Regions from separate parts of the Rossellomorea sp. DA94 genome, predicted to be linked through region 1. Evidence: riboswitches for the same ligand, from Rfam matches in the RefSeq annotation. Region 1 holds a riboswitch; the other holds the start of a gene.
What was found. A riboswitch is a leader RNA that binds a small molecule or an ion and turns the genes downstream of it on or off. The one in region 1 is predicted to bind S-adenosylmethionine.

Region 1 (11,331 bases):
ATGGATGTCATCAACCTTTCTCTTGGAGCAGCAACGAATAACCCATTGTATGCAACGAGCATTGCCGTTGACAATGCCGTATTAAGTGGTGTGACAGCCGTCGTTGCAGCGGGGAATTCAGGTGACGAAGGAAATTATACACTGGGATCCCCAGGTGCAGCCGCACTTGCTTTGACTGTAGGAGCAAGCTCTGCTCCATCCAATGTTACAACGTATGATGGAGAATTCTCTGTGGAAGGCAAGGAACTTGATGGCCAACTACAATTAATGACCAATAACTGGACAAATGAGTTTAGTAAGCTTCAAGGACAAAGCTATGAAATGGTCGATGTAGGTGAAGGTGGACAAGCCGATTACAACGGGAAAGAGGTCACCGGGAAAGTGGCATTCGTGGCACGAGGCACTTATGCACTCATTGAAAAGATGGATATCGCCAAACAACATGGGGCAAAAGCTGTCATCATATATAATATCAACCCGGATGAAGGACATATACCTCACTATTTAGGTGAGAGTGATGACAATATCCCAACCTTCTCGATCACCAACCAAGATGGATTATCGGTGAAGGAACTATTTAAAACCGGAACCCCTTCTATCACGTTTGGAGAGGCGGGAGAATCTGAAATCAGCGGTGATGAACTGGCATCCTTCAGCTCAAAAGGTCCTTCGGGAACCTTATATGATATCAAGCCGGAGGTGACGGCCCCTGGGGTCAACATTCTCTCAACCGTTCCATCTTATATGCAGAACAAAGAGGATTCATCGGATTATTCACATGCCTATCAACGATTATCAGGTACATCCATGGCGTCCCCTCAAGTAGCCGGGGTTGCTGCACTATTACTTCAAGCGCATCCTGATTATACACCAAGTGACATTAAATCGGTGTTAATGAATACGGCAGATCCTTTGAAAAATCAATATAGTGTATTTGAAGTGGGAGCAGGAAGAGTCGATCCGATGCAGGCCATTCATTCTGAGACCATGATTTCCGTTTTGGATGAAACTCCATTCATTGAGAATCAGGAAGAAATCATCATCCCGGAACAAACCGGTGGCTTAAGCTACGGTTTTATCCCAATGGGAGAAGAACAACTGACAAGATCGACGAATCTATCCATTACAAATAATAGCCATAAAAATAACAAATATGAGATTTCAGTAGAATATAATATAGGGGCAAAAGCTTCTGATTCCCTGGACGCAGAGAAAAATGGTGTGAAGCTCGATGTGCCAAGCTCCCTGAAAGTGAAAAAAGGGGAAGTGGAATCATTCAACGCAGTTCTCACCATTCCGAAATCTGCGCAAAAAGGAACGTATGAAGGGTATATTGTCATTCAAAACCAGAAGGATCAAGATGACACATATCGCATCCCATTCGGAGCGAAAGTCGTTGAAGAAGGAATTGGCTACTTTGATGTGTATACGAAGAGCATTTCCACGAATCGCGTGAATAATCCTTACAGCAGAAAAGAAACGGACCTTGATTTCAGATTGAACTCCCCAATGGAAAGATTGGATTGGGTATTGGTTGATCATGATACCAAGGAAGACCTGGGATGGATTACTGGGGTGAATTCAGCAGGAGCAGCCATCGATGTCGACTATTACATTGAAGAAGGGTTCTATGGTTATTATTATCCATTAACAGGAAATGATAAAAAGCCACTCAGCTATACAAAAGTGAGAGTGGAAGATGGCATTTATGATGTGAAGATGATCGGAACGACGAAAGATGGAAAGCAGTTCACCAAAACATCAACCATCAGCTTAGACAACGGGGCACCAACCGTTGTGTATGATCAGACGGACGCAATGCCAACCGGCGACTTTCCGATTGTAGAGCTGGAAGAAGGTCAAGAAACAGTTACTTTATCAGGAACTTTATTGGATTCTGAAATAGAGGAAACGTCTAAGACCGATCTCCCATTTACTCAAGCTAGTAATAATATATGGTACGGGTCGTACGGTCCAAACTACCGACTTCAAGCGGATGAAAATGGAAAGTTTTCTAAAGAAATTAATGTAAATACATCTTACATTAAAGAAATGCAATATTTAGGAACGGATTATGCTGGAAACACAGCCATTCCTAAAATGGTCTATTATGTTCCGAAAGGATTTCAATTTATTTTTGCGAAAGCGGATAAAGATTCTTACCAAATGGGTGATAAGGTAACCTATACATTCTACGGTAGAAATTTAGAGAACGCCCATGCCTTTTCAATGTATACTTACAACTCAAGTAAGTTCTTGGATTCCGTTGAATTCCAATTAGCGGATGGGTTACCAGAGGGAACAGAATTAAATGTGACAAAAACCGGTACAACAAGTGTCAGAAATGATATTGAGATAAAAATTCCAGATGAAGGTGTATCAGGCGACGTGGCATTATTCAAGATTGTAGCCGATACGAATGAGAAGGAGTTCTTCAATACGTATTCTCCATTGTTCAGTAGTGTAAGTACAATGAAGATTAATGACGGTTCACGAATCCCCACGAAAATAGGAGCTCATCCAACCTATCCGAAAGTATCAAAAGTTGGTGCTGGATTCATAGGGGCAGAAGGCCTCCTGACAGATGCAGGCCGCTTTGATTATAGCCGCGACTACACCCAGATAGGTGCCTCTATACACTTAGAGGATAAGGATGGTAATACCTATCCTGTCACCATACCGAAAAATGGTGTGATTAATTTCGAACAACTACCGGCATCGGTTCATAAGTACACAGTCGTGACAGATGTGCCAGGTCACTACACAACGTATACACCACTTGAAGCGGGGCGCACGGAAAATGGTGTGAATATTGGTGAATATGTCACGTATTATATGGCCGTGTCCAAGCCTGGAGACATCAATAAAGACAATGTGATTGACATTCACGATGCTCTATTGCTTCAAGATCATTGGAAAACGGACTATCGAAACACGGATATTAACTTCGACGGCACGACAGATGAGAAAGACTTTACACTCCTTGAGAAATACTACTTGTCTGAAAATGATTTTGTATTAGATACTCCAGATCCTCAAGCAGAAGCGAATGGTGAAACAATCGACACGATCAAAAAAGAATTGGGAATTAATTCCTAATCGAAAGAAAGGGCAGTCCAACTGGGCTGCCTTTCTTTGCATTAGAGCGGAATATGAGTTAGTACATAATTTAGCTCTTTTGAGAAGAAAATATATGTATCTTTCTATGGAGGTTCTTATGTCAAAACTCAAATCTTTCTTATTTCAATCCCGATACGGCAACTAGCAGATGGATTTGGAGTCGTCCACAAATCAAGCAAATTGGGAAACATATTTTCTGTAAGTAGGTACGAGGAATTGAAATGTAACCCTAAGCAGAGTAAGGGTGACACCCTATCCATACTATTGAAAAGACAATCGTCAGGAAAAATTCCTTATAGGTTGTCTTTTTTACTATTTAAAAAAGGAGATTGAATGACGATGAAGAAGTGGTACTGTAAAGCCCTTTTAGCACTGTCATTGATAGCCCTGGGAGGCTGTCTGAATAATGGGGACAATGGTAAACAAGGAGATGAAGAGGCGGTGAAAGAGACAATGAATTCGTCGATCAAAGTGGATCCGGAACTTGACCTGTCAAGCGCAGAGAATGTATCCATCATTATAGAATTCAAGACCAAACCTGCAAAAATAGCTGTTTTGGAAGCAGAAGCCCAAGGAGTGGAGCTGACTCTGGAATCAGCCAAAGAAAAAGTTGAACATAGTCATCGGGAGTTTGAAAAAGAGCTACATGCCTTTTTAGAAGAGAACGAAGTGGATTATCGAATCACACATCGTTATAAGACAGCTTTTAATGGGGTGTCAATGGAATTGCCGGCGAAAGAAATTAAGCGATTAATGGGATCGTCTATTATTTCCAGGATTTATCGTAACAAGGATATTCAGCTCGACCCACCGATTCAGCCTTCAAATCAATTGTAAAGAGGAAAGCCACATAGGCGTCGTTTTTTTATTTATAAAAGGCGATAGGAATCAAAACACTTTTTCAACATAACAACCATGACAATCTCATGTTGGGAAAAAAGAATAGGTTAAAAGACCTGGGTATTTATTCAGTGAACAGTCGTTTTGTTGACAAAAGATTCGGTATGAAAGAATGCAAGGCGGAAATTTTTTTGTGTGGACCGGAAATGCGAGAATGAATGTAGGTATAAAGTCACGGCCTGCTGGTTCTTATGCCTGTAGAAAACCCCAATTTCATCCCGATTATTTATTAGTATAATATTAGTAGAACGTATATCGCTATAAAAAAAGATAAAGCGATAGGCCAGTTATTGAGACGGAAGCTTTTCTACTAATTCACCACGGGGGGTAAATAATGAATATTGGGGCATTTATTAAATACTATCGGATCTATAAAGGTATGACTCAGAAGCAAGTGGGGGAAGGGATTTGTACTCCAGGCCATATTAGTAAAATTGAAAGTGGGCATTTACAAATTACGAAAGATAAAATCGATCTGTTCAATCAACGGTTACATATCAATATTGAGAAAGAGTTAAAAACATATAAAAAATTACAATTAGATTTAGAATTGTGGCATGATGTCATGATCAAGCAGGTAAATGGGAAGGTCGAGTTATTGAAGGAGACCATTGAACAAAATCCGTTAATCCAGATCGAAACCTTGAACGGGACATATAAGATATTGAAAGCAAGATACTTTATGATGAAGGGTAAGCTTAAGGATGCTGGATTCTATTTAAGTCAGTTCTCTAATAAGCGTCTATCCTTTCATATGTCCGATTATGACTTTCAGCTGTACTATCATATAAAGGGGATGTACGAGCTTGAGAAAGGGAATCCCCAATCTGCGATTATGTTTTTGGGAAGAATAGACCGGGATATCTACTCCAATCCTGAATCATACTTTCATCTGTCCATTGGCTATCATGAGTTAGGGCAGTATGACAGGTCCTTGCGATATAGTCAGCAGGCCTTGAATTATTTCAAAGAAACATTTAATTTTACAAGATGTATTGATGCGGCTACGATTCAGTTGATTGCGGAAAGCAAACATGGAGAGGAAGGTCTCGAGTCAATAGTAGAGAAGTATGATGAGTTGATTCAGCATTGTGATAATCTGCATGATCACGGAAGAAAAGCCATTCTTTATCTGAATTTAGGTAGGTTGTATCGGGACTTGATGCAGGATAGAAAGGCACGGGATGCCTATCAGGTCGCATATGGATTATTGAAACATGAGTCACCCACAGAAGACTATGTCAGAATTCTTTTTGGCTATATTGAGAGTTCCATGGATGTAGAGGGGCCGGCACTTGAAAAATTGGAAACTTTGATAGAGGAAGGACTCCGTTATGCAACCGCCAATAAAGATTCCTGCAAAGAGTGTCTATTTACGATGCTTGGTATCAGGGTTCATGAAGGGGAAGAAGCATATTATCAATATATGGAGACTATCATCATCCCATTGTTGAAGGAAGAAGGGCAATACTCCGAGTGTAATTACTATATTCAAAAGCTCTACAATGGGAAAATGGTTAAAGAAAAAGAATGCGTTAACAGCTAATCACAATACCCTGTAAAGGAGAGATAGGATGGAAAACCCAGATCGATTAATTTCGTCATTCGATGAGGTGGCCTTAAGTGATTATAAAATGCCGATCATCTGTATCTATCAGAGTCCGAAAGATTATCAAGGCATGTTTGTAGCAAGACTATTCGATGTGAATCAGCCGACACATAACATTTTGATGAGACCAACTTTAGAAGCGGTCAGAAGTGAAATCCCGGAACGATTCTCCGTTGTACCGAAAGCTCAAGGGGAAGATGACAGCATTGTCGAAACGTGGATATGACTCTCGTAAAGAAGCTTCATTTCTCTCTGAGAGAAATGAAGCTTCTTTACGTATTTTTGTTTGCGTTCGGATAGAATTTATCTTCGATTTCTTTATATTCCCTGAAGTGGCCGGTGAGGCGTGCAAGCTTATGAACCTCTTGGAGAAGAAAGGTTTTATCTAATTCGTAAATGACCTCCCTTTCGATATGATCGATGGTGTTGCAGGCGAATTCCCAAAGATCTTTGTGCTTCGAAGGCTGGATGGATTCGGCTAAAAGTGCCAGTGCACGTACGATTTCCGTTATGATTAAGTGATTGTCTTTCGCATAGTGTCGAATATAACCAAATCCACGATAGAGATAATAATCGAACGGTTCCGATTGGAGGATGACCCGTATCCTTTCATCTTGGTCGATTAAATAGGGTGTGAAGGATAATTGATCCTCCACCGTCAGCATCAAATCGGCCATCTGGTCGATCGTGTTCGAAGCCGTTTTGGGATCGTCATTCCCCAGGGATTTAATCGCCACCTCTGCGAGTTTGTGGATCCCCATCTGCAGGTCTTGGATTTCTGTCTCTTTATGGCCCATTTCAATGAATTGAAGGTATGAATCAGTAAGGATATTGTTTGTTTCAGGGCCCCATAAGCTCAGTATTTCATTTCCGGCGAGTACATAATCGCCCACTTTATAATGAAGCTGTAGGAGAAGATTCTCTTTCTGTGCGCGTTGAATCATTCCCTGGAAGTCTACTAACTGAATATATCCGGAGTGCTTAGCCTTCACATGAACAATGTTCTTTTTCTCTTCCTCCATGATGTCCCCATTTTCTGTCGTGCGATGTGCTTCTAAATCCTTCTTCAGCGTCTGATGGATCATCACTTCAGAAACCTGTTTCATATTATACGTGATATTATGGACCTGCATCCAAGTCGACACATGATTAATGAAGAAGATGAAAGTGACGGCTGAAAGAAAGGCAAGGAAGATCGTCATCATGGGTGCAGCGACAAACATCTCCTTCTTTGAACTACCGATAAACAGAAAGAGAAGGAGGACATAAACAAAACTCCCATTAAAAATACCGAGGGCGTGCTGCGTCTGCTTGTCCGAAATGAAATCCAAAAGCATTCTTGGAGAGAATTGACCACTGAACGTCGTCAACACGACTAAGAGGGAATTAAGTGTAAAGGCACTGAGCGTCAGAACGCCACCGATAAGTGTGCTCACCAGGATTCTGGTGACAGAGGCATCCATACTCAATAGATCGAACGTATACTGTGAGATTTCCAATGATAGATCCAAGTAAAGGGTAATGGCTACCAGCAGTACGGCAAGACATATGTATAAGAAAGGCATATACCATATGGTCAGCCGGATTTCATGCATGCGCTGACGTTTTGACATGAGCAAATATTTTCTGATGGAAAGGGGGAGCATTTTTTTAAACATGATTGAAACGGTTCCTTTCTAGTAAATGGATATGGATTAGTTTTCCCTGCCAGTGTAGGTTAAAACCTGAATTTCAAAAATAGATTCATAGAGGGTGGATGTTTCAAAGGAAATCACAGTAAACCCATGTGAAATTAAGTTGTCTGACAAATTAGAAAGAATTTTTTAAAAATACCGAAAATGGTATTGACGGAGGAATGAATCACCTATATAATCCAATTCATACTCAAATATCAAGTGAAAACGTAACGTTATATCTCTTATCAAGAGCGGCGGAGGGATAGGCCCGATGAAGCCCGGCAACCTGCAGGATCAGTCTGTAAAGGTGCCAATTCCTACAGATTCCATGTGAATCTGGAAGATAAGGGGAGGAGCATACACACTAAGCCCTCTTCTTACAAGAAGAGGGCTTTTCTTTATACCCTCATTCTTTCCACCATGCCCGGTGGATCTTCAGAAAGAAGCGATGCGATACAAACGACAAAAAGGAGGCTAAAAAGATGTCAGCGATAAATGTGGCGATACTGGGCTTTGGAACTGTCGGTCAAGGGGTTTGTGAAGCCATTGATACTCACCAGGACAGATTGAAGGAAGCACTCGGGAAAGAGGTGAAGGTGAGGGCGATTCTCATCAAGGACCCGGTTAAACAAAGGGAAATTGATCCGTCCATTAAGGTTACGACAGAATTCAAGGACATTCTTGACATACCGGATCTTCATGTGATTTTTGAAGCGATTGTAGGAGAAGAACCGGGATACACGTATTTATCGAAAGCGGTGGAGAAGGGGATTCACATCGTCACGGCCAATAAAGCCATGTTTGCTAAATTCGGCCCCAGCCTTATGGAGAAAGCAAAACGTCACACTGTATCCGTTGGTTTCGAAGCGACAACAGCCGGAGGGATCCCGGTCATCGGCACGATCCGCCAGCTCCTGAAGGTAAATGAAATCAAAAGCATCCAAGGCATATTGAATGGGACTTCCAACTTCATTTTGTCCCAAATGAGGAAAAAGGGTCTTTCCTTTGAGACCGCTCTAAAGCAGTCCCAGGAAAAGGGGTACGCAGAGGCGGATCCGACGAGCGACATCGAAGGATATGATGCCTTTTATAAATTGCTGATTTTGAGTCAGACCGCTTTTGGCAGACAGCCAGATTGGAAGGATATCCGACGCAGGGGGATCACACACTTGACGGCAGAATGGCTGCAGGCAGCCGAGTCCTTCCGATTGCGCTTTAAACACGTAGGTTCATTGGAACGTGACGGATTCAATCGGATCAAAGGTGAAGTAGAGCCGGTCCTCGTCCACGACACCCATCCTTTCTACGGTGTGGAGGATGTGGAAAATGCGATTTCATTAAAAGGGAGTCTCGTAGGAAGAATCACACTACTTGGGCCGGGCGCCGGTAAATGTCCGACAGGAAGTGCTATGGTGGAGGACTTTCTTTCACTGATTCAAGGGAAATACACGGCCTCTCCTGAAAGTGCAGTACACAATGGAGAGGTTCTGGAAGATAGCACAGGCCAATGGGTCTTACGTGTTCCTGCAAATGAAGACTATCAAAGGTGGATTCCGTTGTTCACACTGAAAGACCGCATTCAGCTTGGCGATTTCCTGTATGTCTTTGTAGAAGGCAGGAAAGAGGACATAGAATCAGTTCTTACATCACAGGAACAGATCCAGGCAGTGTCCATCCTGGACGAAATCCCACTTGAAAATGCAGTGAAAGAAGGGATTGCGGTTTCCTGACGATTTTATTAAAAAAGCAACAGATCTGATAGAAAGTAGGGGGATCACTTGAGTATCGTCGTTCAGAAATTTGGTGGAACCTCTGTAGGTTCTGCGGATCGAATTAAACGGGTAGCAGGTTATGCGTTGAAGGAAAAGGAGAAAGGGCATGACGTGGTGGTGGTTGTATCGGCCATGGATAAAACGACGGACGCCCTTGTAAAGCTTGCGGGAGAATTGTCTGATGTTCCCCGGAAAAGGGAAATGGATATGCTCCTTTCAACAGGGGAACAGGTCACGATTTCCCTTCTGACAATGGCCCTCCAGCATAAAGGGGCGGAGGCAGTATCCCTGACCGGCAGGCAGGCTGGGATCCGGACAGACGCGGTGTTCGGCAATGCCAAGATCACTTCCATAGAAACAGGGAGAATCGAAGGGGAATTATCAGCCGGACGGATTGTGGTGGTCGCTGGTTTCCAAGGAGTTACAGAGGATGGTGAGCTCACTACGCTTGGAAGGGGTGGTTCAGATACAACCGCAGCTGCCCTTGCTTCCGCACTGAAAGCGGATCGATGTGACATTTACACGGATGTGGACGGGGTGTATACCTCAGATCCGAGAGTGGTCCCACGGGCTGCTAAAATCGACGGTTTATCGTATAATGACATGCTCTGTTTTGCCACGATGGGAGCAAATGTCCTGCACCCTAGAGCGATTAAGCACGCAAAGGAACATCTTGTCCCTTTAATCGTCCGTTCGAGTTTAAAGGAGGGGCGGGGTTCCGTTATTAGTGCTAAAGCTCAAAAGAATGGAAGCATAGTCGGCGTGGCGCTCCAGAAAGGTATTTCAGTCCTTACCATCCATGGGTGTGATGGAGGGGAATCCTTGATTCTGTATGACCTTGATTCTCACCATATCGAAACAGAGAGGATCAAGCATAGAGAAGACCTTGCACTGATCATAAAAGATGAGGATGTCCATGCAGTGAAGAAAATCGTCAGCGGCTATAGCGGGGCATATTCTCATTTTGAAATAGCGGAAGATCTATCGAAAGTATGTGTGATAGGGAGTATCCAATCTTCCGGTGAAGTAAAAGAAAAGGTCACCAATGTTTTTCATGATTATCATATCGGGAAAGTATCGGTTTGGGAATCATCGGTTGGCCTAAGTGCCCTTGTCGATCGCGGTGACGTTGAAAAAGCAGCAAGGATTCTCCACATGCACTTTGGTCTGGATTATATTGAATCCAAAAGGGCGATATTATAAAGGGAAAAGTGTATAGTCCTGTCTATACACTTTTTTCTTTATGGATTGATGGACACAGGCGTCCCGACAGGAACAATCTTAGAGAGCTCTTCCACGTCTTTGTTATACATCCTTATACACCCCTTGGAGACTGCATTCCCGATGGAAGCAGGGTTGTTTGTACCATGGATTCCATAGCTTTCCTTCGATAAACTCATCCACATCGTCCCAAATGGCCCCCCTGGATTCGGTGCTTTATTGAGGATGATGAAATCCCCGATGGGTGTTTCGAACAGGACTCTTCCTACAGCGATGGGATACTGTTTTATCTCAACCCCATCTTTGAATAGACGGAGGGTGCGATTGTTAACAGAGACTTCTATTCTATAAGGATTGCCGGTAGTATCGGGGATACCGGGAATGGTGATCGTTTGTCCTGGATAAATTTGATCCGGATTGATGCCCGGATTGGCAGTCAGGATGGCAGAAAGCGGAGTCCTGTAGTCCCTTGATATTTGTCCCAGTGTTTCTCCTGTTTTCACCGTATGAATCAACAGGGGTCACCTCCTGTTTCACTTTCACTTCATACTATGTGCAGATAAGGAAATCAGTGAGAAGCGGAAAATAAAAAACGCCTGCATTCTGAGGCAGGCGTTATGTGGACGTTATTGAGGAAGGTTCTGCTGTGGAACTTCCGTATAGCTTTGCAGCATGAGGGTCATATCCTGGTCATTCAGTTGAGGGACCTGATAGTATCCATGCTTGTTCTGATAAAGGAAAATTTCATAGCTCATTTCAATGAAGTTCGGCACACTGTCCGCTACAACCCGTCGCAACACAGGGTTTGTCATTTCGAGAGCCGTCATGGCAAGGAGAGTGGCCAATGATTTGGTCTGTCCGAGCATATACGCAGACAAACCTTTGTCTGAAAGGTCATTCACGGACTGATTGGGCTTTTTAGGAGCACCCGGTTTGATGCCGTAAGTGGCAGTGTGGGATTGGTTCATTTTGTATTGCTGGGTGGGTACTTGTGGATCATGTCCCGTTGAAAAGCTCCCTACGATTGAATTAT
Region 2 (11,331 bases), 450 kb from region 1:
TTTTTCCATCGTCCGGGTATTATCCTTTGGATAGGAATAGGTGACGGTTTGTTTTAGGGAAACGTCCTCTCCTGAATAATCGGCCCTTACTACTTCCCTTCCATCAGGGTCGTAAACGGTCAGTGTATTGCCGCCGTTGACTAGGCCGGCGATATCACCGAGGACAATGATATCCTCTTCCTGAAGATACTTACTACTATAAGAATAAAAATAGTTATAGTTGAACGCTTCAAGGGAGATAGGGCTGATGGCAGTGTTTCTGGTCCAAATCACCACCGTATCCCATGGCTTCAAGATATGAGTGTCCCCGATTTCTTTGTCCCAGTTATAGGACGCGATCCGATATCCTTTCAAATCGATCGGGTCCGGGCTGTTGTTATAAAGCTCGAAGTATTCAAATGCATCATAACCTGCATAGTTATCTGTATTCGGAATCAATTCCGTGATCAGCAAGTTTGGTGTCGGGACGTTTTCACTCGGACCTGTGACGAGTGGTTTGGTAGGTTTCGATTCGTTTCCGACTTGGTCGATTGCCGTTATTTTGAAAGAGTACTCCCTGTTCAATTCCAGAGGGGATACGTTCATGCTATTTTGGTCAGCATCAACTGTGCCGTAAAGCGTCCCGTTGATGTAGACGCGGTATCCGGCAAGGTCACTTTCAGGATTGGCATTCCAAAGCAGCTTGACATGATCCTTGCCTGGAGTTGCTTTCAATCCGGAAGGCGTGGCTGGGGCTTCGCTGTCCACGATTTCCTGTGGGACGGCCCGGACTTCTTTTGTTGCCGGGGATTCATTTCCTTCTGCGTCCACGGATGTCACCCGGAATGTATAGGTCTTTCCATTCTCCAATCCATTTATGATTGATTTGGCAGCCTCCGTGGAGGTAATCGATCCATCAGATTGGTAGATTTGATAGGAAACGGCACCGTCTGTCGCTTCCCACTCAAGGGTAACCGACTGGTTGGCTGGAGTTGCCTTCAGGTTTGCAGGTGTCGAGGGACCAGCTACCTGTCCGGTCAGAACGACGCCTGGAGTCGGCTGTTCATCGTTTTTCATCTTTGTCATCGCACCAGAGCTGGTGGCCTGATACGTGATGCTCCGGTTCGTGATGCCGTCGACTTCTCCATCATTGATGAGAGCGGTACTGAGGATTGTGCCGTCTGCGTTCGCAATTCCTACCTGACGCAGGCTGCTGTCATGCAATCCCTGCCCGGAAGAGGTCAGCTTGACTTCGTATACATCCTCGGGCGTTAGGTTCATCTCATAATTGGAGTTGAACTCCCAAAGGGGTACATCAGGATAGGCCAATTTCTTTAACCATAGGACGAGGGAATCTTTTGGCTGGATGATTTTATCTTCGATGGGCCAGCGGTTGGCCGGGCTTGAGAAGTTACTTGTGAAGTATTGAAGCTGATAGTCCTGCAGGTTGATGGCTTCTGAGGTGGTATTATAGATTTCGACGTACTCATAGGGCTGTCCTGACCCAGCAGACTTGGTGACGATTTCCGTAATGATAAGGGGCGGGGTGGTTTCTTGCGCACTTGCGTTGTGGACCTGAAGCAGTAAAAGTCCTGTAATGGCGAAAGCAAGAAAGGCGGCTATCCGGGTGATTGAGTTGGTTTTCAACATCATTTCCTCCTTTTTTCTATTGTTTATGTAAAAAAGAAAAGAACCCCATGGCAATGGAGTGCACGATGACCGTACACACGATTGACACAGGGTTCTCCTCATCTCTACCCACTATATTCACTGTTTAATTCCATAATACAATGGACCCACGATTTAGGAAATGGGCATTTCGATTTAATTTAGTGTATATTTAGAATTTTTAGATATATCATTGAAATGAAGAGGAAGTTGGTGTATGATGAAAGGAATAAGATGAAGCTTGGTAGGAAGAGTAGAAGAGATCCCCTATGAAGCGAATGGTATGATTTTTTTCACAATACTGTGGAGAAATCATCAATTCGTTTTGTGGCGCGGTCTCTTTTTCATTTAAGGAGGAAGAGGGTATGGCGAATTACATGAATGAAGTAACGAGGTTCTTCTGGCAGCATGATATTTATTTCCGAATTGTCGTGAGCGCAATATTAGGATTCATCATAGGTTGGGACCGGACATCCAAAAATAAGCCCGCTGGTTTAAAAACATACACATATGTATCAGTGGCTTGTACCTTGATCACGATCGTCTCGATCGAAGGCGCTGAGATGCTCAGTCAACCGGGGAGTGGTAAGATGATGGATCCTTTCCGTCTGGCAGCGCAGATTGTTTCCGGCCTTGGGTTCCTTGGTGCAGGAGTGATCCTAAAGGACGGATTGAGGGTGAAAGGACTCACTTCAGCAGCGATGATTTTTTACGTGGGGGGAGTCGGTATCGGCATTGGAGCTGGATTTTATTCCCTCGTCATCTTTGCCACACTGGTAACCTTCATTATTACGAAAATAGGAAACATCTTTGAAGAACGGGAGATCACAATCGTACGGGTTCGCCTCCCGTGGATCGGGAAAAAAAGAAAATCAGACGGCGATGCAGAAAAAAAGGTAGGGACCTAAAAGGACTGGAACTCGAGGAGTTCCAGTCCTTACTAGTCAAACATCCAAATTCCAAAGCTTCGGATCCCCGGAAGAAATAGCGAGGGCGCCGGCACTCAGTCCATTCAGAATATCCTGCTTATTACTGATCAAGCCACCAGCGATGATGGGTAGGGTAGTCATTGCAGTCAGCCTGTCAATGACAGAAGGCATCAGACCAGGAAGGACTTCAATGGCATCGGGCTTGCAGTTATGGGAGATGTCAATCCCCTTCTCAAGGGCATTCCGGTCGATGAGAAAAAGACGCTGGATTGTCATCAAACCTTCTTCCTTTGCATACTTGATCAAATTGCTCCTCGTCGTAATGATGCCAGCGGGTTTCCATATTTCTGCTATGTATTTAATGGCACTCTTCGTATTGGACAACCCATCGATGAAATCAATATGGATAAACGTAGTTTTACCGGCTTCCTTCAGCTTTTTTAAATAGCCGTTCATCGAAATCAAATTGCCCGTAAGGATGAACACGATGTTGGCGTTTGACTGTATGGCTTTATCCAAGTCTTTTTCTTCCTTGATGGAAGCGATGACCTGGGATTGGACGATGTCGATAATGTTTGGTTTCATGGACTTGGCCCCTTTTAATAGTCTGAATATTGTTTTTCTTTTAGTATAGCATAGTTGTTTTTAGGTGGTGAGAGGAATAATCTAAGGTAGACCTTTGCTTATCGTGCCTACCTAATATCACCCAGAGTGCCGTAAATCAGAAAGAAAAAAGAGCAAGAGAAGACGGCTGGGATGACTAGTAACACTGGGGAAAGAATCATGTTCACTAGTAAAAAGCAGAGCCCGGGAAATCCCATAAGCTCTGCTTTACTTATTTGTTCAATTGATCTTTACGCTTTCACTAAAGATTCCTTGCCATAGTAAGCGGCTTTAAATAGCTCTTTCATTTGTTCTTGACTAGTCTCACGTGGATTGGTGCCTGTGCATGGATCTTCCATAGCATTTTCAGCCATTGTATCAACATGCTTGTTGAACTCTTCTTCGGATACACCGTAGTCCTGAAGGGTAGTCGCAAGACCGAGGTCTTTGTTCAATTGATAAATATATTCAACAAGAGAATCAGTCAATTCTGTATCGTTATTTCCTTTCAGGTTCAGACGGCGGGCGATTTCAGCAAAGCGATCTTCCACGACTTCACGGTTAAACTGGATGACGTAAGGCAGGTAAATCGCATTGGCATAGCCATGCGGAATGCCGAACGTTGGACCACTTTTGTGGGCAAGGCTGTGCACGTTACCGAGTACAGCGTTGGCAAAGGCCATGCCTGCCATGGCTTGAATGGTGTGCATTTTCTTAGCGGCTTCCTGATCGCCCTGATAAGAAGCAAGAAGGTTATCCTTTATCACTTCAGCTGCGCCTAGTGACAGGATATCCGTATACATGGTACGCGGTTTCGCTACATATGCTTCGATGGAGTGCGTGAATGCGTCCATGCCGGTATAAGCAGCAATGTGCTTCGGCAGTTCTTTAATCATAACCGGATCGATAATGGCGACATCCGGTGTTAGTTCGAAGTCAGCAACTGGATATTTCACGTTCGTGGTTTCATCGGCCAGAACAGAAAGGTTGGAAACTTCCGAACCACTTCCGCTTGTCGTCGGAATACCGGCAAATTTCGCTTTATTGCGAAGTCGCGGCAGTTCGAATGGCTTAATGGCATCTTCAAAAGCAAGGTCCGGGTGCTCATAATAGAGCCAGATCGCTTTTGCAGAATCCATCGCCGATCCTCCGCCGATTCCGATTATCCAATCCGGCTGGAACTCATCCAGCTCTTTTGCTCCTTTTTTGACCATTTCAAAAGTAGGCTCTGTATTGTAGCCTTCCAGTACTTTTGTTTCTATATTGGCAGCTGCCAGGTGTTCCTCTACCTTGATGAGGTTTCCGTTACGTTTAACAGAACCTCCTCCAATAACAAGTGCGGCTTTTTTACCTTCAAAAGACTGTAACACTTCAAGTGCATTCTCTTCGAAATAAATATCGCGTGGAATTGTAAAACGACTCATAGTAAAAATAGCCTCCTTAAGTTTCATTGATTGATTATCGTTTTAAGTGAAAACATTACCCCTGCCGTTCATCGGAGGGCAATGGAATGTAATATTCCCATTTCTTGAATGAATAAAACATCACTGGTTGCTCGCAAAGCATCTGGAAAGTTTCATAACGGACTTGTATTAAGACAGAATTCACATACGAATGAAAAGTGAAAATCACCATGCTACTTGCTCCAAACTTAAGATCTCTCCGATTTTCATAAGAATGGGAATTAACTATAAGTCTCTTTTTCAATCACTGCTATTTTTTTGTGGTTGGGCAGAATAATAGAAATATTTTCTTCTAGTAACTTAGTGAATTGAAACGAAATGAATATATTGGCCAATTAAAGACTGGTTAAAGTGACCCTAGTTGAATAGACCTACACAATACAAAATATTCAAAAACAGGTTTGACAAACCAATTCAAATCCTTTACCATTACCCTAATGCTTAAACGCATCATAACTTTAACTTAATAAAGCGATATCTTCTTATCAAGAGAGGTGGAGGGACTGGCCCTGCGATACCTCGGCAACGGGTTCTTAAATGAATACCGTGCCAATTCCATCAAGTCATATGACTTGAAAGATGAGAAGAGCGGGACATATACATATTTGTGCCTCTCTTCTTATGAAGGGGGGCACTTTTTATTTTCACCCATGTCCATAAAACCCAGGCATCAGGAAGAATACATAACGAAAGGAGCAAGTCTTGTATGATCAGAGTTCAGAATGTTACGAAAGTATTTGAGACGAAGGATGGCCCCTTCACTGCTTTGAGGGATGTTTCCTTTGAAGTGAAGAAGGGAGAGATTTATGGGGTGATCGGATTCAGTGGGGCTGGAAAAAGTACGCTTGTCCGCTGTCTCAATTTTTTAGAGAAACCATCTTCAGGAGATATTTTCATAGAGGGTCGCAGCTTGAAAGATCAGTCGCCCATCGATTTGAGGAAAGAGCGGCACCGTATCGGGATGATCTTTCAGCACTTCAACCTGTTTCAATCCCGGACGGTGGCAGGGAATATCGCCTATCCTCTGAAACTGGCAAAATGGCCGAAAGATAAAATCAACGAAAGAGTAAAGGAGTTGCTTGCGTTTGTCGGACTCGAAGATAAAGCGAAGCATTATCCTGATGAACTGTCTGGAGGGCAGAAGCAAAGGGTGGGGATAGCAAGGGCCCTGGCGACGTCTCCTTCGATTCTGCTCTGTGATGAAGCCACATCCGCCTTGGATCCACAGACGACGGAATCAATTCTGAACTTATTAAAGAGAATCAACGCGGAGTATGGCATTACGATCGTGATGATCACCCACGAAATGGGGGTTATCAGGGAAATTTGTGATAAGGTCGCGGTCATGGAAAATGGAGAAATCGTGGAAGAGGGAAGCGTCTTCGATATCTTCTCCGACCCGCAGACCTTGACAACCAGAAACTTTGTGAAGAGTGTCATGAATGATCAGCTGCCGGCATCGGTTCTTGATAAATTGAACGACAGCAAGGAAGGGCGCATCTGCCGCCTCATATTTAAGGGGGATTCGACAGGCACGCCGATCCTTTCCGAAACGGCAAAGAAATTCAATGCCCATATCAATGTATTATTCGGCCAAATCACGGAACTCCAGGGCAAGCCGTTCGGGAATCTCATCGTACAAATCATCGGCAGCAAGAAGGAAACAGAAGAGATCCTGGAATATTGGAAGAACAGATTATTCGTAAGCGAGGTGGAGAAGCGTGCAAGTTAACTGGGAATTATTCTGGCCAAGAATTATTGAAGCGACATGGGATACTTTGGCGATGGTGTCATTCTCCCTTCTGTTCGCAACATTGATTGGACTTCCCCTCGGTATCATCGTCGTGGTGACGAGAAAGGGGCACTTACTCGAACATAAAGCCGTCTTTTCAGTACTGAGCAGCATCATCAACGTGTTTCGTTCGATCCCGTTCATCATCTTGATGGTGGCCATCATCCCCTTTACAAGATTGGTAGTGGGAACGTCGATCGGAACGGCGGCAGCGGTCGTACCGCTTGTCGTATTTGCGGCACCGTATATTGCGAGACTGGTAGAGAGCTCGCTCCTTGAAGTGGAGCCGGGGGTCATTGAAGCGGCGGAGTCCATGGGGGCGGGGCCGTGGCAGATCATCTTCGGGATCCTCATTCCGGAAGCACTGAGTACACTGGTCCTGAATATCACAATCGCGACCATCGGCCTTGTCGGTGCATCGGCCATGGCCGGAGCAGTCGGAGGCGGTGGCCTCGGAGATCTCGCCATCGCATACGGATATCAGCGATTCGAAACATCCGTCATGATTGTGACCGTCATCATTTTAGTCGTGATGGTGCAGGGACTTCAGACAGCAGGGAATACATTATCAAAAATCATCAGGAGACGATAGGAGAGAGGAATATGAAAAAATCAATCAGTCTAGCAAGTATCGCGATTCTATTATTTACCCTACTATTGAGCGGTTGCTCAGGAAACAGTGCATCCGGTTCAGGTGATAAAGAAGTCGTGAAAGTCGGAGTGAATGGATCCGGGGTGCCGATTTGGGAGTATATGAAAGAGAAGGCAGCAAAGGAAGGGATTAATATCGAGATTGTGGAGTTTGCCGATTACGTGAGACCGAACCAAGCGCTGGCCGATGGGGATATCGACTTGAACGCCTTCCAGACAATCTCGTATTTCGATTCCTTCGTTGAAGAACATAATCTGGACCTTGTACCGATTGGCTCGACGATCATCGCGCCGATTGGCATCTATTCGGAAAAATATAAATCGGTGGAAGACTTACCGAAAGGCAGTACAGTAGCCGTCCCTCAAGAGGCGACGAACCTTGGACGTGCCCTTCTCCTGTTGGAAGAAGCAGGGTTGATCAAGCTAAAAGAAGGATTTGATCAGTCACAGGGTCTTGAAGCCATCAAAGAAAACCCGAAAAACCTTGAATTCACACCGGTCGTCGCTGCCCAGACGCCAAGGGTACTGCCGGATGTTGCGGCATCGATCATCAATAATGGTGTGGCGGTTGAAGCAGGGATGGTTCCGGTTGACGACAGCATCTACATCGAAGGGGCGGAATCCAAGCCGTTCATCAATATCATCGCGGCACAGGAAAAAGAGAAAGACAACAAGACCTATCAAAAGATTGTTGAGCTCTATCAGCAAGATGACGTAGCGGAACATATCAAGAAAACATATAAAGATTCACTGATTCCGACATTCGTTCCCGTCAGTGAATTGCATTAGGAGGGAAAAGAGAGATGAGTCAACAAGCAGTGATTGCTGATCGTAAACACAACATCGTCTCAGCAGTCGATCAATTGGCGGTGAAACTCGTGTCGACCAGCCATCAGATCCACGACAACCCTGAAATCGGAAACGAAGAGTTCTTTGCCTCCGATACCTTGACCACCTTACTTGCAGCCAACGGGTTCTCCATTGAACGGGGAGTGGCGGGTCATGAGACTTCCTTTGTGGCACGCAAGCATTCTGGGAAAGAAGGGCCGGTCATCGGCTACCTGGCTGAATATGACGCCCTGCCTGGACTTGGTCACGCCTGCGGTCACAATATCATCGGGACGGCAAGCTGCGGGGCGGCCATCGCCCTGTCGTCCGTACTCGATGAAACAGGAGGGGAAGTGGTGGTGTTCGGGACGCCTGCCGAGGAAGGCGGCCCGAACGGTAGTGCAAAGGGCAGCTTTGTAAAAGCAGGCTTGTTAGAAGGAGTGGATGCCTGCATGATGGTCCATCCATTCAACCGAACCACACAGACAGGGAAAACCCTTGCGGTGGACCCCCTTGATTTCGAATTCAAAGGAAGGTCTGCCCATGCGGCAGCGTCCCCTGAAGACGGCATCAATGCCCTCGATGGTGTGATCCAGCTGTTCAACGGGATTAATGCCCTTCGCCAGCACGTGACCGATGATGTACGGATCCACGGCATCATCACCCACGGCGGGGACGCGCCAAACATCGTCCCTGACTATGCAAAAGCCCGCTTCTATATAAGGGCTGCAACGAGGGAAGCGTGCAATGAAGTCACGAAGAAAGTGAAAGCGATCGCTGAGGGATCGGCCCTCGCCACCGGGACGAAACTGAATGTCATCAAGATTCAAAATGAAGTCGACCACTTTCAGCTCAACCGCCGTTTCGATCAAGTATTCCAGCGTTCCATAGAGTCACTGGGGGAATCCTTCGACGATACGGAACGAAAGGGACTCGGTTCATCCGACGCCGGAAACGTCAGCCGGGTGGTCCCGACCATCCACCCCTATATCAAAATCGGTGCAGAATCCCTCGTCGTCCACACGAACGAATTCAGGGAAGCGGCGAAATCCACCGAGGGCGACCGTGCCCTGGTGATCGGGGCAAAGGCACTTGCGCTGACGGGATATGAACTGCTGACGGATAAGGAGCTTTTAGAAGAAATATGGAAAGAATTCAGTTCAGGCAATGAAGGATGAGAAGACAGCCACATCAAGGCTGTCTTTTTTCTGTTGTTGGAGAATGTTCCAATGTTTAACAAAAACACGAAAAGGATATTGAATAAATGAGAGATAGTATCGTAGAAACAAAAGAAAGGAGAACGACATGAAAAAATTATTGATAGCAGGAAACCTTTTTTTCGCCCTCTCGATCCTGGGAGCGTGCGGTTCTGACGAGGCCGAACCCGAAGAAAACACTTCAAATGATACGGCAGAAATGGGTGATCAACAGGATACCCAGGAAATGGACGAATCGGCAGCAGACCTGTTCAGCACTGAAAAGCTGCAGGAACGAATCCAAAAGGGGATGGATCTTGATTCCTATTCTGCTGAATTGACAGCAATGGAGGAAAAAGGAGAAACCACCCTCGTCAAAAAGTACAACTTGACCGGAAATGAAGAAATTAAAGCACAAATCCTCCAATCATCAGATGGGTTCGTCGCAGTCGAAACCGATGGACTTGAAGTTACAGACGTCTCAGGCTATAAATCCATGAAAGAAGTAGAGGATCATTTGAACGACAAGGATATGGAAGAAGATATGAGCGAGTAAACGGTCCATACCAGTCGTAATCCAATAATAAATAGATAAATGAAAGGAAGCGTTGATCTAAAAAGGATCAACGCTTTTTCTTATGAAGTTAATTGATTGAAGGGCAGGTTAATGCATTCAAATTTAACAGTTGTTTATCTTCATATTAATCGCCCTTTGTAAGTACGGGTCTTCAATCAGTTGCGACCATGAAATATCCATGCTAAAATACATTAATGAGTGATTACTCACTTTTTTGAGTCTGAGAAAGGATAAATATTCAAAAAATAAAACCTACAGAATAATGTTTTCAATAATTTGTAAATACTTTAAGTAAAGACAAGCAATTAGACAGTGTGAAGAAAAGGATTGTTGATTTTAGCTTGGACGATCATGAAGGGTGTAAGGGAAAGTCCGACCGGTGTGATAGTTTTAACCATAATAAGCAGTTCAAATTAAGGGAGGAATCATAATGAACCCGGATATTCTGATAGTAGGAGCTGGCCCGACTGGTCTGGTCATGGCTCTAAGGTTGTTGAAACACAATGTTTCTTTCCGCATTATAGACAAAAACAGCGGTCATGGGGAAGCCTCCAGAGCACTGGTGCTCCATGCAAGAACGATGGAGTTCTATCGCCAGCTTGGGTTTGGCGATGAAATATCAGAGTTAGGGATTAAACTGGAATCCCTTCATATTCGTGAAGGTTCCAGAGAAAAAGCCCACTTGACCTTTAAGGATTTAGGAGAGGACTTGAGTCCATACCCGTATATGCTGAGCTATCCACAAGATGATCATGAACAGTTCCTCGGTGAAAAGTTGAAGAGGGCTGGAATAGAGATTGAATGGAATACGGAGCTTGTCTCTTTTGAAGATAAAGGGGATTTTGTTGAAGCCGTCCTATCAAAGGATGGAAATGAAACATCCATCCGCACGGCTTATCTTTGCGGATGCGATGGTGCTCACAGTCCTGTTCGTAAAACGCTGGGCCTGGGTTTTTCCGGTGGAACATATGATAAGCTCTTTTATGTAGCTGATGTGGAAGCAGACACACTACATGATGCTTCTATGAACCTTTATCTGGACGCAGAGGGCTTTTGTGCCTACATGCCTGTAAGAAGTTCCGGGATGGTCAGGGTGATCGGGATCATTCCTGAGAAGCTCACTCAAGCAGAACATATTACGTTCTCATCCATCAGCGGTTTTGTAAAAGAAAAGGTCGGGTTGGATGTAAAAAAAGAAAACTGGTTCTCAACCTATAAAGTTCATCATCGTGTAAGTGATCATTTTCGAAAGGGAAGGGTCTTTATTGCAGGGGATGCAGGGCACTTACACAGTCCTGCAGGAGGACAGGGAATGAACACGGGGATTGGGGATGCAGTAAATCTGTCATGGAAACTGGCAGAGGTGCTTAAGGAAAAGGCACATCCTGATATCTTGGATACTTATGAAACAGAAAGAATCACTTTTGCAAGGACCCTTGTGGATACAACCGATAAAGCATTTCAGAACATTGTGGGAGAAACCTTCAAAAGTAAAGTGATTCGAACGGTCATCATGCCTTATATTGCTCCATTCCTCCTCGGATTCTCGACTACCAGGAAGGCCGCATTCAAAGTGATATCACAAACGAGAATTCATTATCACGATAGTCGCTTGAGTAAAGGGACTTCAGGTAAAATTACCGGT

Region 2: another riboswitch for S-adenosylmethionine. It lies ahead of P8596_RS18320 (methionine ABC transporter ATP-binding protein); the one in region 1 lies ahead of P8596_RS20660 (homoserine dehydrogenase).

What each region holds. Positions count from the first base shown of each region.
Region 1 covers NZ_CP122397.1:3,956,085-3,967,415, reverse strand. Annotated here, with positions in the region: gene P8596_RS20690 (S8 family serine peptidase) at 1-3,099, shown strand, start outside; partial or broken gene P8596_RS20685 (spore cortex-lytic enzyme) at 3,234-3,326, shown strand; gene P8596_RS20680 (protease inhibitor I9 family protein) at 3,460-3,957, shown strand; gene P8596_RS20675 (helix-turn-helix domain-containing protein) at 4,355-5,566, shown strand; gene P8596_RS20670 (hypothetical protein) at 5,595-5,855, shown strand; gene P8596_RS20665 (DUF2254 domain-containing protein) at 5,902-7,287, opposite strand; SAM riboswitch class I at 7,545-7,655, shown strand; gene P8596_RS20660 (homoserine dehydrogenase) at 7,788-9,035, shown strand; gene P8596_RS20655 (aspartate kinase) at 9,084-10,280, shown strand; gene P8596_RS20650 (L,D-transpeptidase family protein) at 10,319-10,813, opposite strand; gene P8596_RS20645 (spore coat protein) at 10,925-11,331, opposite strand, start outside.
Region 2 covers NZ_CP122397.1:3,505,650-3,516,980, reverse strand. Annotated here, with positions in the region: gene P8596_RS18340 (lamin tail domain-containing protein) at 1-1,632, opposite strand, end outside; gene P8596_RS18335 (MgtC/SapB family protein) at 2,025-2,555, shown strand; gene P8596_RS18330 (glycerol-3-phosphate responsive antiterminator) at 2,592-3,161, opposite strand; gene P8596_RS18325 (iron-containing alcohol dehydrogenase) at 3,431-4,603, opposite strand; SAM riboswitch class I at 5,122-5,228, shown strand; gene P8596_RS18320 (methionine ABC transporter ATP-binding protein) at 5,349-6,374, shown strand; gene P8596_RS18315 (methionine ABC transporter permease) at 6,364-7,026, shown strand; gene P8596_RS18310 (MetQ/NlpA family ABC transporter substrate-binding protein) at 7,038-7,874, shown strand; gene P8596_RS18305 (M20 family metallopeptidase) at 7,889-9,091, shown strand; gene P8596_RS18300 (hypothetical protein) at 9,219-9,665, shown strand; gene P8596_RS18295 (FAD-dependent monooxygenase) at 10,117-11,331, shown strand, end outside.